3 regions of the Ancylobacter sp. genome follow, and region 1 is predicted to be linked to each of the others. Evidence: riboswitches for the same ligand, from Rfam matches in the RefSeq annotation. Region 1 holds a riboswitch; each other region holds the start of a gene.
The links. Region 1 has a riboswitch for thiamine pyrophosphate ahead of thiC (phosphomethylpyrimidine synthase ThiC). Riboswitches for the same ligand answer to the same signal wherever they lie in the genome.
Positions count from the first base shown of each region.

Region 2: another riboswitch for thiamine pyrophosphate. It lies ahead of thiO (glycine oxidase ThiO); the one in region 1 lies ahead of thiC (phosphomethylpyrimidine synthase ThiC).
Region 3: another riboswitch for thiamine pyrophosphate. It lies ahead of ACQY76_RS13245 (ABC transporter substrate-binding protein); the one in region 1 lies ahead of thiC (phosphomethylpyrimidine synthase ThiC).

Region 1 covers NZ_OZ257132.1:293,244-297,519, forward strand. Annotated here, with positions in the region: gene ACQY76_RS01370 (cation diffusion facilitator family transporter) at 1-194, shown strand, start outside; gene ACQY76_RS01375 (lytic murein transglycosylase) at 367-1,602, opposite strand; TPP riboswitch at 1,726-1,853, shown strand; gene thiC (phosphomethylpyrimidine synthase ThiC) at 1,949-3,772, shown strand; gene ACQY76_RS01385 (NUDIX hydrolase) at 3,827-4,270, shown strand.
Region 2 covers NZ_OZ257132.1:8,805-13,080, forward strand. Annotated here, with positions in the region: gene ACQY76_RS00045 (thiamine phosphate synthase) at 1-379, opposite strand, end outside; gene ACQY76_RS00050 (thiazole synthase) at 394-1,209, opposite strand; gene thiS (sulfur carrier protein ThiS) at 1,223-1,420, opposite strand; gene thiO (glycine oxidase ThiO) at 1,398-2,405, opposite strand; TPP riboswitch at 2,457-2,581, opposite strand; gene ACQY76_RS00065 (MHYT domain-containing protein) at 2,656-4,276, opposite strand, start outside.
Region 3 covers NZ_OZ257132.1:2,895,044-2,899,319, reverse strand. Annotated here, with positions in the region: gene ACQY76_RS13255 (ABC transporter permease) at 1-221, shown strand, start outside; gene ACQY76_RS13250 (winged helix-turn-helix domain-containing protein) at 218-1,417, shown strand; TPP riboswitch at 1,654-1,770, shown strand; gene ACQY76_RS13245 (ABC transporter substrate-binding protein) at 1,846-2,790, shown strand; gene clcA (H(+)/Cl(-) exchange transporter ClcA) at 2,906-4,207, shown strand; gene ACQY76_RS13235 (ABC transporter ATP-binding protein/permease) at 4,210-4,276, opposite strand, start outside.

The DNA.
Region 1 (4,276 bases):
GGACCCGGCAGGCCGGCCGCATGATCTTCGTCGACTTCCACCTCGTCGTCCCCGGCGACATGCCGGTGAGCCAGGCCCATGCCATCTGCGACCGCATCGAAGACGCGCTGGAGGCCGAGGTCGCCGACATCCTCGTCAACATCCATGTCGAGCCGGAAGTGAAGGCCAAGCAGCAGGGCGTGCCTGTGCTGTAGAGGCTGACGGTTGGTCTGCCCTGCCGGCGAACGCTACCCCCCGCGCCGTTATCCCGCCCAGTCGCCGTCATCCCCGGGGTTTGACCCGAGGAACGAGGTTTTCGGCGCGAGGAAGAATGGCGTGGAGGACCGGGTCAAGCCCGGCCGTGACGTCGATCTGCCGGAAAAAGAATCACTTGCCCGCGCGCAGCGCCGCCACCAGTTCCGGCGTCGGGTAGGAATCGGCCGGCATGCCGAGCCGCATCTGCTCCACCTTGATCGCCTGCCGCGTCGCCGCGCCGATAATGCCGTCGACGCGCCCGACATGATGCCCGCGCGCATTCAGCAGCGTCTGCAGATCCTTCGCCTGCGCCATGGAGAGCACCGGGATCTTGTCGCCCTGCCCGCGATTGAACGGCCCCGCCCCGGCAACACGCGAGGCGAGATAGGCGGCGGAGGTGGCGTAGGTGAGCGAGTTGTTCCACTCGGTGAACACGTCGAAATTGGGATAGACGAGGAAGGCCGGCCCGAAGCGCCCCATGGGCAGCAGCAGCGAGGCCGGCAGTTGGTCGGCGGGAAGCTGCCCGCCGCCGGCCCGCACCACGCCCATGCGCGCCCATTGCGACCGGGGGATCTTGATCGAGAGATCCGCCTGGTCCCAGGGCAGGTTTGCCGGCACCCGCACCTCCTCCAGCCAGGGCTGTCCGGCCTTCCAGCCCAGGGCCTGGATGTAGTTCGCCGCCGAGGCCAGCGCGTCGGGGGCGGAGCGGATCAGGTCGACCCGGCCGTCGCCGTCGAAGTCGACGCCGTAATTGAGATAATGGTCGGGCAGGAACTGGAACTGGCCGAGCTCGCCGGCCCAAGGCCCGCGCATGGTCTGCGTGGTCAGGTCGCCGCGGTCGATGATCTTCAGCGCCGCCATCAACTGGGTGCGGAACATGTCCGAGCGCCGGCAATCCCACGCCAGCGAGGCCACCGAGCGGATCGTCTGCTTGTCGCCCATGAAGGCGCCGAAATCGGTCTCGAGCCCCCAGAAGGCGACCAGCACCGCGCCCGGCACGCCGAAGCGCTGCTCGATCCGGCTGAACAGATCGGGATTGCCCTGGATCTTCTGCCGCCCCTGCTGGATGCGGTAATTGGCGACCATGCGGTCGGAGAACTGGAAGAAGCTCTGCCCGAACACCTTCTGCCCGCGATCGGTGCCGACGATGTCGGGGGCGTAGGTCACGCCGTTGAGCGCCGCCGCCACCGTGCGCGGCGAGACGCCCTGCGCCACCGCCTGCTGCTTGAAGCCGGCCAGCCACGCATCGAAGCCGGCTCCCGAGGTGCCACAGTTCTGCTGCGCCATGGCGCCGGTGGCAAAGGCGAAGGGCGCGGCAAGCGCCGCCAGTATGGCAATCCTGCCAAGCGATGTGGTCAAGCTGGGCATGGCACTCTCCGGTGTCTCGTTCTGCAATCTAGCGCGTGGCTCAGCAATCTACAGGAAATACGGCGGCGGCAGGGTGACGGATCGCACCGGATTTGACCCGGCACCGACTTTCGTCAAAGATCAACACGTTCCAAGGGGAGCCCCGCTAGGGGGCTGAGAGAGCGCCGGCCACGCCGAAAGGCAAGGCAACGCGATGACCCTTCGAACCTGATCCGGGTCATGCCGGCGAAGGGATCGGAACCGAATGGCGTCGCCACCCCGCGCTTGTCGCGCCGGACAGGCGCCGCCATCCTTCCCCAACGTCAAATACCCGGGTCTCCCCAACCTCTGGTTCTGGAGATCCACAATGACGACCAAAAACCCCGAAAGCCCTGCCATCGGCGTCGCCACCGGCGCCATCCCCGGCTCGCGCCGCATCTATGCCGAATGCCCGGCGCGCGGCTTTCGCGTGCCGTTCCGCGAAATCCTGCTGCACCCCTCGGCCGGCGAGCCCAATCTGGCGGTCTATGATGCCTCCGGCCCCTATACGGATGAGAACGCCGCCATCGACATCGCATCGGGCCTCGCGCGCCCGCGCGACGCCTGGGTGCGCGGGCGCGCCGACGTTGAAGAGTATGCCGGCCGCCTGGTGAAGCCGGAAGACAACGGCCATGTGCCCGCCGACAGGCTGGTGGCGCCCTTCCCCGTTCACCGCCGGCCGCTGCGGGCGAAGGCCGGCGCGGTGACGCAGATGGCCTATGCGAGAGCCGGCATCGTCACGGCGGAGATGGAATATGTCGCCCTGCGCGAGAATGGCCTGCGCGAGCGGATGCACGACCTCATCCGCGACGGCGAGGATTTCGGCGCCGCCATCCCCGATATGGTGACGCCGGAATTCGTGCGCGACGAGGTGGCGCGCGGGCGGGCGGTCATCCCCGCCAACATCAACCATGGCGAGTTGGAGCCGATGGCCATCGGGCGCAACTTCCTCGTCAAGATCAACGCCAATATCGGCAATTCCGCCGTCACCTCCTCCGTCGCCGAGGAGGTTGACAAGATGGTGTGGGCCATTCGCTGGGGCGCTGACACGGTGATGGACCTCTCCACCGGGCGCAACATCCACAACATCCGCGACTGGATCGTGCGCAATTCGCCGGTGCCCATCGGTACCGTGCCGATCTACCAGGCGCTGGAGAAGGTGGGCGGCATCGCCGAGGACCTCACCTGGGAGGTGTTCCGCGACACGCTGGTCGAGCAGGCCGAGCAGGGCGTCGACTATTTCACCATCCATGCCGGCGTGCGCCTGCCCTATGTGCCGCTCACCGCCAACCGGGTGACCGGCATCGTCTCGCGCGGCGGTTCCATCATGGCGAAATGGTGCCTCGCCCATCACCGCGAGAGCTTCCTCTATGAACGCTTCGAGGACATATGCGAGATCATGCGCGCCTATGACGTCACCTTCTCGCTCGGCGACGGGCTGCGCCCCGGCTCCATAGCCGACGCCAATGACGCGGCGCAGTTCGCGGAGCTGGAGACGTTGGGAGAACTCACGCAGATCGCGTGGAAGCACGATTGCCAGGTCATCATCGAGGGGCCCGGGCATGTGCCGATGCACAAGATCAAGGCCAACATGGACAAGCAGCTCGCCACCTGCGGCGAGGCGCCGTTCTATACGCTCGGGCCACTGACCACCGACATCGCTCCCGGCTACGACCACATCACCAGCGCCATCGGTGCGGCGATGATCGGCTGGTTCGGCACCGCCATGCTCTGCTACGTCACGCCGAAGGAGCATCTCGGCCTGCCCAACCGCGACGACGTGAAGACCGGCGTCATCACCTACAAGATCGCCGCCCACGCGGCCGATCTCGCCAAGGGCCACCCGCTGGCGCGCGCCTGGGACGATGCGCTCTCGCGCGCCCGCTTCGAGTTCCGCTGGCAGGACCAGTTCAGCCTGGCGCTCGACCCGGACACCGCCATGGCCTTCCATGACGAGACCATGCCGAAGGAGGCGCACAAGCTGGCGCATTTCTGCTCGATGTGCGGGCCTAAATTCTGCTCGATGAAGATCAGCCACGAAATCCGCGACACCGCCCGGCAGGCCGAGAACGTGCGGGGGATGGAAGACATGGCGGAACGCTTCCGCAGCGGCGGCGGGCAGATCTATCGCGACGCCACAGCGGCGGAGTAGGTTCGGTGCGCGGCAGGCCCACCCCTGCCGCGCCCCTTCAGGAGCACCGACTGAATGAATGCGCCGTCCTCTGCCCGCCCTACCGTCGCCGTGCTGGCCCTCGTCGAACGCGCGGGGGAGGTGCTGCTGGTGCGCCGCGCCAATCCGCCGGATCAGGGCCTGTGGGGGTTTCCCGGCGGCCGGGTGGAGCCGGGCGAGACGCATCTCGACGCGGCACTGCGCGAACTGCACGAGGAAACCGGCATTGCGGCCGACACGCCGCGCCTGCTCACCGTGCTCGACTTCATCCAGCACAATGATGCCGGCACTCTCGCCCACCATTTCGCGATGATCGCGGTGCTTTGCCGCTGGCGCGCCGGCGAGGCGGTGGCGGCCGACGACGCGCTGGAGGCACGCTGGTTCGACCAGCCGGCGCTCGCCGTGCTCGGCCCGCTCGCCAGCCTGAAGGTCGAATACCTCGCCGATCTCGCGCTGGCTCTGCCGGCCGACGCCGGCTGAAATCCG
Region 2 (4,276 bases), 280 kb from region 1:
GGATGGTAGGATAGACGGGCCCGAGCGCGATATAGTCCGGCCGCGCCAGCAGCGCGGCTTCCAGCTCGGCCTCGTCATGGGTGCTAATGCCAAGCTTCAGCCCGGCGCGCCGCATGGCGGGAACGTCGGCTTCGGCGAGATCCTCTTGCCCGAGATGGACGAAGTCGCAGCCGAGCTCGATGGCGAGCTTCCAATAGTCATTGACGATGAGCTGCGCGCCGAAGCGCGCGCAGACCTCGCGGGCGGTGACGATCTCGCGCCGCAATTCGTCCTCTTCCAGTTCCTTGGCGCGCAGTTGCACCAGCTTCACGCCCTGCGGAAGCAGGCGCGGCAGCCAGGAGGCGCGGTCGACGATGAGGTAGAACGGATCGAGCTTCATGACTCACTCACTGATCAGGAGCCCAGAAAGGCTCGGCCCATGACGGGCGTCGAAGGCGCCGCCATGTCGCGCACCTCCATGGGATCGGCGATCACCGCCTCGCGCCCGGCGGCGATGGCGGCGGCGAAGGCACGGGCCATGCGGACGGGATCGCCGGCCTTGGCGACGGCGGTGTTCAGCAGCACGGCGTCATAACCCATCTCCATCGCCGCCGCCGCATGCGAGGGCAGGCCGACGCCGGCATCCACCACAAGCGGCACGCCGGGGAAATGGGCGCGCATGGAGCGCAGGCCATAGGGGTTGTTCAGGCCGCGGCCGGAGCCGATCGGCGCGCCCCACGGCATCAGCACCTCGCAGCCGGCGGAAATCAGCTTCTCAGCCACCACGAGGTCCTCGGTGGTATAGGGAAACACCTGGAAGCCGTCGCGGGTGAGAAGGCGCGCCGCCTCCACCAGCCCGAACACGTCGGGCTGCAGCGTGTCGTCCTCGCCAATCACCTCCAGCTTCACCCAGGGCGTGCCGAACAGCTCGCGCGCCATTTCGGCGGTGGTGACGGCTTCCTTCACCGTCTTGCAGCCGGCAGTATTGGGCAGCACCTTCACGCCGAGGTCGCGGATCAGCTGCCAGAAACTCTGGCCCGATTTCGCCACGCCTGATTCACGCCGCAGCGAGACGGTGACGATCTCCGTGCCCGAGGCGCGGATCGCTTCCGCAAGGATCGCCGGCGAAGGGTATTGCGCCGTGCCCAGCAGCAGGCGCGAGGTCACATCAGTGCCGTAGAACGTCACCGGATCCGCCAGCTTTGCCGTCTTGTCGGTCATCGCATCCATGACAGCCTCTCCGTCATCCCCCCTGCATGGGGGCAAGAATTTCCACCCGGTCGCCATCGGCGATGGGGGTCGCCTCGCGCCGTGCGGCGCGCACCATGTCGCCATTCACCGCCGTCGCGACGATGGCGTCGGTCAGTTCAAGCTCGGCCAGAAGGCCGGCCAGCGTGCCGGCCCGCGTATCGGCCGGCTCACCATTCACGATGATCTTCATCCATCACCTCCGGGAAATGGGCCCCGTCGAACGCGACCTCCGCCGCGCGGCGCGCCAGCGCGGGCGCCGCCAGGAATCCGTGCCGGTACAGACCGTTGACATAGAGTGTGTTGCCGCGCCTGCGCAGGCGCGGCAAATTATCGGGAAAGGCCGGGCGCACATCCGCCCCGATCTCGACGATCTCCGCCTCGCCGAAAGCCGGGTGCAGCGCATAGGCGGCGCCAAGCAGTTCCAGCATCGAACGCCCGGTGACGCGGCCGCGCTCGTCATTCTCGATCGATGTGGCGCCGATCATGAAATGCCCGTCGCCGCGCGGGACGATATAGACCGGAATGCGCGGGTGCAGCAGGCGCACCGGGCGCTTGAGGCTGATCTCGGTGGAATAGAGCACCAGCATCTCGCCCTTCACCCCCCGCAGATCAGCGAGGGTGTCGCGTGCGGCCAGTCCGCGGCAGTCGACCACAAGGTCGGCGGGGGCGGCATCGGCGTCCTCCAACCCTTCCGACTCGTAGCGGAGGGTCACGCCGTGGTCGTCAACCAGCCGACGGGTCAGCGCCGCCAGAGCCTTGCGCGGCTCAAGATGCGCTTCCGTCGGGAAGAACAGCCCCTGGTCGAAGCGTCCGTCGAGATCGGGTTCTAGGGCAGCGATGCCGGCACCATCGATCCATTCGAAGTTCGAGGTCCGCCGGGCGAAGCGGCGCAGATCCGGCAGATCGCGCGGCGGCGCCAGCACCAAGCTGCCCTCGGCAGGCACGTCGGGCACCGCCTCGCGCCAGTATTGCAGCGATTCAAGACCCAGATCGACGATGATCGGCTCGGCACTCTCCCGCTCGCACCACGGCGCCAGCATGCCGCCAGCATACCAGGAGCATCCCTGCCCGGACCCTGCCTTCCGCTCGACGATGGTCACCTTGGCGCCGCGCCGGGCGAAAGCGTGGGCACAGGTGAGACCCGCGACGCCGGCGCCGACTATTTTCACACGCATGGCATTCGCCGCCGGACGGGCGGGCGCTGGGTCGGCCGATTCACGTTGCAGGGGAAACATGCACTCCCTCCCTCCGCCAGTTTCAACTGGATCAGGTTCGAAGGGTCGCCATGCCGCGCACACTCTGCGCGCCGATAGCCTCTCAGCCTCCTGACGAGGCTCCCCCGGACGCTTTGGATATAGTCATTCAGCCGGCGAATGTCACCGGCGGTCCACAATATTCCGGTCGGCCCGCCAGCGGGTCGGCGCTTTAGCCGCGACGGGGCATCGGCACCACATTGTCGGGCACCTTGCGGGTGGCGGCAGCAATCGCGCGCCGCAGCATTTCCCGGCTGAAGGGCTTGCCGAGGCGCGGCATGCCCGCCTTGGCGTCGGCCGGCAACTCGGCATAGCCGGTGCCGAGGATGAGCGGCAGGCCTGGCCAGCGCTCGTCGATCACCGCCGCCATCTGCACGCCGGTCATGCCTGGCATGGCCTGATCGGTCAGCACGACGTCGAAGGTAGCGCCGCCTTCCAGCAGGCCCAGTGCCTCCCGGGCGGACGAAGCCTCCGTCACCACGCAGCCGAGATCCTCCAGCATCGCGCCGGTGGCCGACAGCACCAGCGGATCATCGTCGACAACAAGCACACGCTGCGCCCCGGCGTCCCCGACGGGCACGCCATCCTCCTCGACCGCGGCTTCGGGTGCCGCCGCGCTGCGGGCCCCTTCGGCAACAGGGAGGTAGATCGTGGCGATCGTGCCCTTGCCGGCCTTGCTCTCCAGCCCCAGCTTGCCGCCCGATTGCGCCGCCAGCCCGTGCACCATGGCGAGGCCAAGTCCGGTGCCCTTGCCCACCCCCTTGGTGGTGAAGAAGGGTTCCGTCGCGCGGGCAAGCGTCTCCGCATCCATGCCGCTGCCGCTGTCGCTGATCGACAGGCAGAAATAGTGACCCGGCTTGAGCCGACCCGGCTCCCCGACCCCGTCCGCATCCGGCGGGGCGACGATTTCCTCGCGGGCGGCAACGGTGATGACGCCGCCATCCGGCATCGCGTCGCGCGCGTTGACGGCGAGGTTGAGCAGGGCCAGTTCGAGCTGGTTGGCGTCCACTCGCGCGCAGGGAAGGCCGAGCGGGAAGCGCGTTTCTATGCGCACGCTCGGGCCAATCGAGCGGCGCATCATGTCGGCCATGCCCAGCACAAGCTCGGGTATGTCTACCGGGGCGGGCTTGAGGTCCTGCCGGCGGGCGAAGGCCAGCATGCGCTGGGTCAACGCCGCGCCGCGCTGCGCGGCCTGCTGAGCATTTCCGAGCAACAGACGCAGCCGAGGATCGTCCGGCGCCCGCTTGGCGGCGAGTTCCAGATTGCCGAGGACCACGGCGAGAAGATTGTTGAAGTCATGCGCGATGCCACCGGTGAGCTGGCCCACCGCTTCCAGCTTCTGCGCCTGCCGCAGCGCCTCTTCGGTCGCGCGGCGTTCCGTGACGTCGACCAGACCGCACAGCGTCATGGTGAGGTTACCGGCGGCGTCCTTCTCGGCGATGGCGGAGAGGATGCAGTCGAGCACATGCCCGTCCTTGGCCAGCAGCGTATACTCGGCCTCGCGCAGTTCGCCGGTTTCGAGCAGGCGCGGCCAGTGTTCTTCGCGGCGACGGCGTGCCGAATCCGCGGTCATGAAATCCGTCAGAGGACGCCCGACGACTTCGTCGCGCTCATAGCCGAGCAGGCTCAGCCAACGGTCGCTCACCTGCGCAATATGGCCATCAGGGCCAAGAGAATGCAGCGGCAGCGGCGTGCGGCGGTAGAGGTTGCGGTAACGCTCCTCGCTCTCGCGCCAAAGGCCCGCCTCGCGTTCGGAGAGCACGGCGAAGCGCCTGTCATAGGCGGCGGCCAGA
Region 3 (4,276 bases), 2.2 Mb from region 1:
TCGCCACCGCCGTCGCGCCCATCGGCGCGGTGGTGGGCGAATGGGTCGGCGCCTCGGCCGGGCTCGGCTACCTCATGATCTATTCCAACGCCCGCATGCAGACCGACATGGTGTTCGCCGCGCTCGCCGTGTTGCTCGCCATGGCGCTGATCCTGTTCACCCTGGTCGATCGCGGGCTGACGCGCCTGGTGCCCTGGGCGCCGGAGACCGCGCCGTCATGACCCTCAACCTCTCGAACGCCGACGCCCGGCGGGTCTTCCTGGCGAAGCAGGGCCTCAGCCGGCCGCGCGGCGCGCTCAGCAAGGCGGGGCTGCTGGAACTCATCGAGACGATCGGCTTCGTTCAGGTCGACAGCATTTCCACCGTCGAGCGGGCGCACCACCACATCCTGTTCGCCCGCAACCCGACCTACAAGCGCGCGCACCTCACCGCGCTGCTGGAGAAGGACGGCGCGCTGTTCGAGCACTGGACGCACGACGCCGCCATCATCCCCACCGCCTTCTATCCCTATTGGAAGCATCGCTTCGCGCGGGCCACGCAGACGCTAGCCGATCGCTGGCGCAGCTGGCACGAGAACGGCTTCGAGACCTATGTCGACCACGTGCTGGAGCGGGTGCGCACCGAAGGCCGGCTGATGGCCCGCGACTTCGAGCAGGACCCGGTCGCCGGCAAGCGCCCGCCCGGCGGCTGGTGGAACTGGCACCCGGAAAAGACCGCTCTGGAATATCACTGGCGCACCGGCGCACTCGCCATTGCCGGGCGCGAAGGCTTCCAGAAGGTCTACGACCTCACCGCGCGCGTGATCCCCGCCCGCCATCTCGACGCCGAGGTGAGTGCGGAAGCCTTCGTCGACTGGGCCTGCACCTCGGCGCTGGAGCGGCTCGGCTTCGCCACGTCCGGCGAGATCGCCGCGTTCTGGGACCTCGTCTCGCCGGAGGAGGCCAAGGCGTGGGTCGCCGCGCAGGGCGACCGGCTGGAGCCCGTGCTGGTCGAGGGCGTCGAGGGCAAGCCCCGCGCCTCGCACGCCTTTGCCGGCAGCGCGGCGATTTTCGATTCGCTGCCGCCCCCGCCCGCCCGGCTGCGGGTGCTGAGCCCGTTCGACCCGCTGCTGCGCGACCGGGCCCGGGCGGAGCGGCTGTTCGGCTTCAGCTACCGCATCGAGGTGTTCGTGCCGGCGGAAAAGCGCGTCTATGGCTATTACGTCTTCCCGCTGCTGGAGGGCGACCGCATGGTCGGGCGCATCGACATGAAGGCGGACCGCAAGGCCGGCACGCTCGACGTGCGCCGCCTCTGGCTGGAGCCGGGGGTGCGCGCCTCGCAGGGCCGGCTCGACGCGCTGGACGCCGAACTCGCCCGCCTCGGCCGCTTCGCCGGGGTCGAGCGCACGGTGTATCTCGACGGCTGGCGGGGAGAGTAAGGCGCGGCGCCTCCCGGTTCCATGCGCCTCCCGGTTCCATGCGCCGTCATCCCGGACGACGCACCGCGTCGATCCGGGATCGCTGGACGCGCAGCATGGGCGCGCGGTCCCGGCTCTCCGCTTCGCTGCGGCCGGGATGACAACACGTTCTCTTCCGACCGATCCGGGATAGCTGGGCTATTAGAATCTCCCGGGCGCCACCCCATTTGCCCCTCCTTGCCGGCTCTGCTAGCCTCCGCCTGTCCGAGGGGTGTCCCGCCGGCCGCAAGGCTGAAGGGGCTGAGATGGCAGCCGCCAGACCCTTTGAACCTGATCCGGGTCATGCCGGCGAAGGGACGGAGCGACGGCGGGGCCTCACGCGGCGCGTGACTCCCGCGCCGGATTTCCCCCGAAAGCTCGCGCCGGGTCTCCAACTCTGGAGGAGATCCATGCTTAAGACCATCGCCGCCGCAGGCATCGCCTGCGCCCTCGCCTTCTCGGCCGCGCCCGCAAGCGCCGCCGACAAGCTCACCGTCCTGCTTGACTGGTATGTGAACCCCGACCATGCGCCGCTGATCCTGGCGCAGGAGAAGGGCTTCTTCAAAGCGCACGACCTCGACGTCGAGCTCGTCGCCCCGGCCGACCCGTCCGCGCCGCCGCGCCTTGTCGCCGCCGGGCAGGCCGAGATCGCGGTCAGCTACCAGCCCAGCCTCTATCTCTCGGTGAAGGAGGGCCTGCCGCTGGTGCGCTTCGGCACGCTGATCTCCACCCCGCTCACCGCGCTGGTGACGCTGAAGGACGGGCCCATCACCTCCATCGCCGACCTCAAGGGCAAGACGGTAGGCTACTCCGTCGCCGGGCTGGAGGATGCGCTGCTCGGCACCATGCTGGCGAGCGCCGGGCTGAAGCCCTCGGACGTGACGATGATCAACGTCAATTTCGCCCTCTCCCCCGCCCTTGTCGCCGGCAAGGTCGATGCGGTCATCGGCGCCTATCGCAATTTCGAGCTCACCCAGATCCGGCTGGAGGGCAAGGAAGGCCGCGCCTTCTTCCCCGAGGAGCACGGCGTGCCGGTGTTCGACGAGCTGATCTATGTCACCCACAAGGACAAGATCGGCGATCCCCGGCTGAAGCGCTTCCTCGCGGCGGTGGAGGACGCCACCATCTACATCCTCAACCATCCCGACGAGGCGTGGGGCCTGTTCGTCAAGGCCAACCCCAAGCTCGACGACGAGCTGAACCGTACCGCCTGGACCGACACGCTGCGCCGCTTCGCCCACGCGCCGGCGGCGCTGGACGCAGGCCGCTACGCCCGCTTCGGCGAGTTCATGAAAAGCCACGGCCTGATCGACACGGTCGAGCCGGTGTCGGTCTACGCGCCGACGCTGCCATAGGCGCCGCCGGACCTCATTGCCGGGCGGCGCCCGCGTGCACGGCGCCGCCCGGTCTTCCGATCCCCGCCCAGCGATGCTAACCGATGCGGGGCAGCTGGGACGCAGAGGGGCAGGCATGAGCAATGTGCCGTATCACGCGGTGGCGATTCTGGTGGGGGCCGTTGTCGGCCTGCTCGGCTCGGCCTTCCATGTCGGCGTCGAGAAGCTCACCGCCGCCTGGCCGGCCTATCTCGACACCGGCCTCGGGCTCGACGGCTTTCCCCTCTATGCCGCCGCCGCGCTGGTCGCCGCCGCGATGACGCTCGTCTCGCTCTGGCTGGTGCGCCGCTTCGCTCCCGAGGCGAGCGGTTCCGGCGTGCCGGAAATCGAAGGCGCGATGGAAGGGCTGCGCGAGGTGCGCTGGCATCGCGTGCTGCCGGTGAAGTTCGTCGCCGGCCTGCTCTCGCTGTCCTCCGGCATGGTGCTAGGGCGCGAGGGACCGACCATCCATATCGGCGCCTCGGTCGCCAAGGCAGCGTCCGACCTGATGAAATGGTCGGGCGAGGACATGCGCGGCCTGCTCGCCGCCGGCGGCGCGGCCGGCCTTGCCGCCGCCTTCAACGCACCGCTCGCCGCCGTGCTGTTCGTCATCGAGGAAACGCGGCGGCAGTTCCCCTATTCCTCGCGCACCTATATCGCCGTGGTGCTGGCCTCCATCGCCAGCGCCATCGTCACCGAATATCTCACCGGCGCCCGGCCCTACATGCTGCTGGAGGCCGCCACCATTCCCTATGGCTGGCTGCCGGCCTTCGTGGTGCTCGGCGGCATTCTCGGCGTGGCGGGTTTCGTCTTCAACCGCACGCTGGTCTGGTCGCTGGACCATGTGCGGCGGCTGGGCATGCGCACCTCGTTCTACATCTTCCCGACCTTTGTCGGCCTGACGGTGGGCGTCTTGATGTTCGTGCGGCCGGAGGCGACGCAGGGCGGCGAATTGCTGGCGGTGCAGCTCACCCGCGAGAACCTGCCGCTGGCCATGCTGGTCTTCGTGGTGCTGCTGCGCTTCGTCATGACCATGGCGAGCTATTCCACCGGCGTCGCCGGCGGCATCTTCGCGCCTATCCTGGCGCTCGCGACCACCATCGGGCTTTGCTACGGCACCACGCTCGACCTGTTCTTCACCCTGCCGGACCAGGCGCACACCACCTTCGCCATCGCCGCCATGGGCGGGCTGTTCGCCGCCACCATCGGCGCGCCGCTGGTCGGCATGGTGCTGGTGCTGGAGCTGACCAGCGCCTATGCGGTGCTGGTGCCTGTCATGATCTGCGCCATCTTCGCGCACATGGTGTTCCTGGCGCTGGGCGGGCGGCCGATCTACGAGATCCTGCTGGAGCGCACACTGGCCATCGAGGCGGAGGCCCGCGCCGCCGCCTCGCGCTAGGTTCAATCGGCGGAGGCCGTCGCAAGGTCCACCAGCCGCGCCGGGCCGTTGCCCTCGCGGCTCAGCACC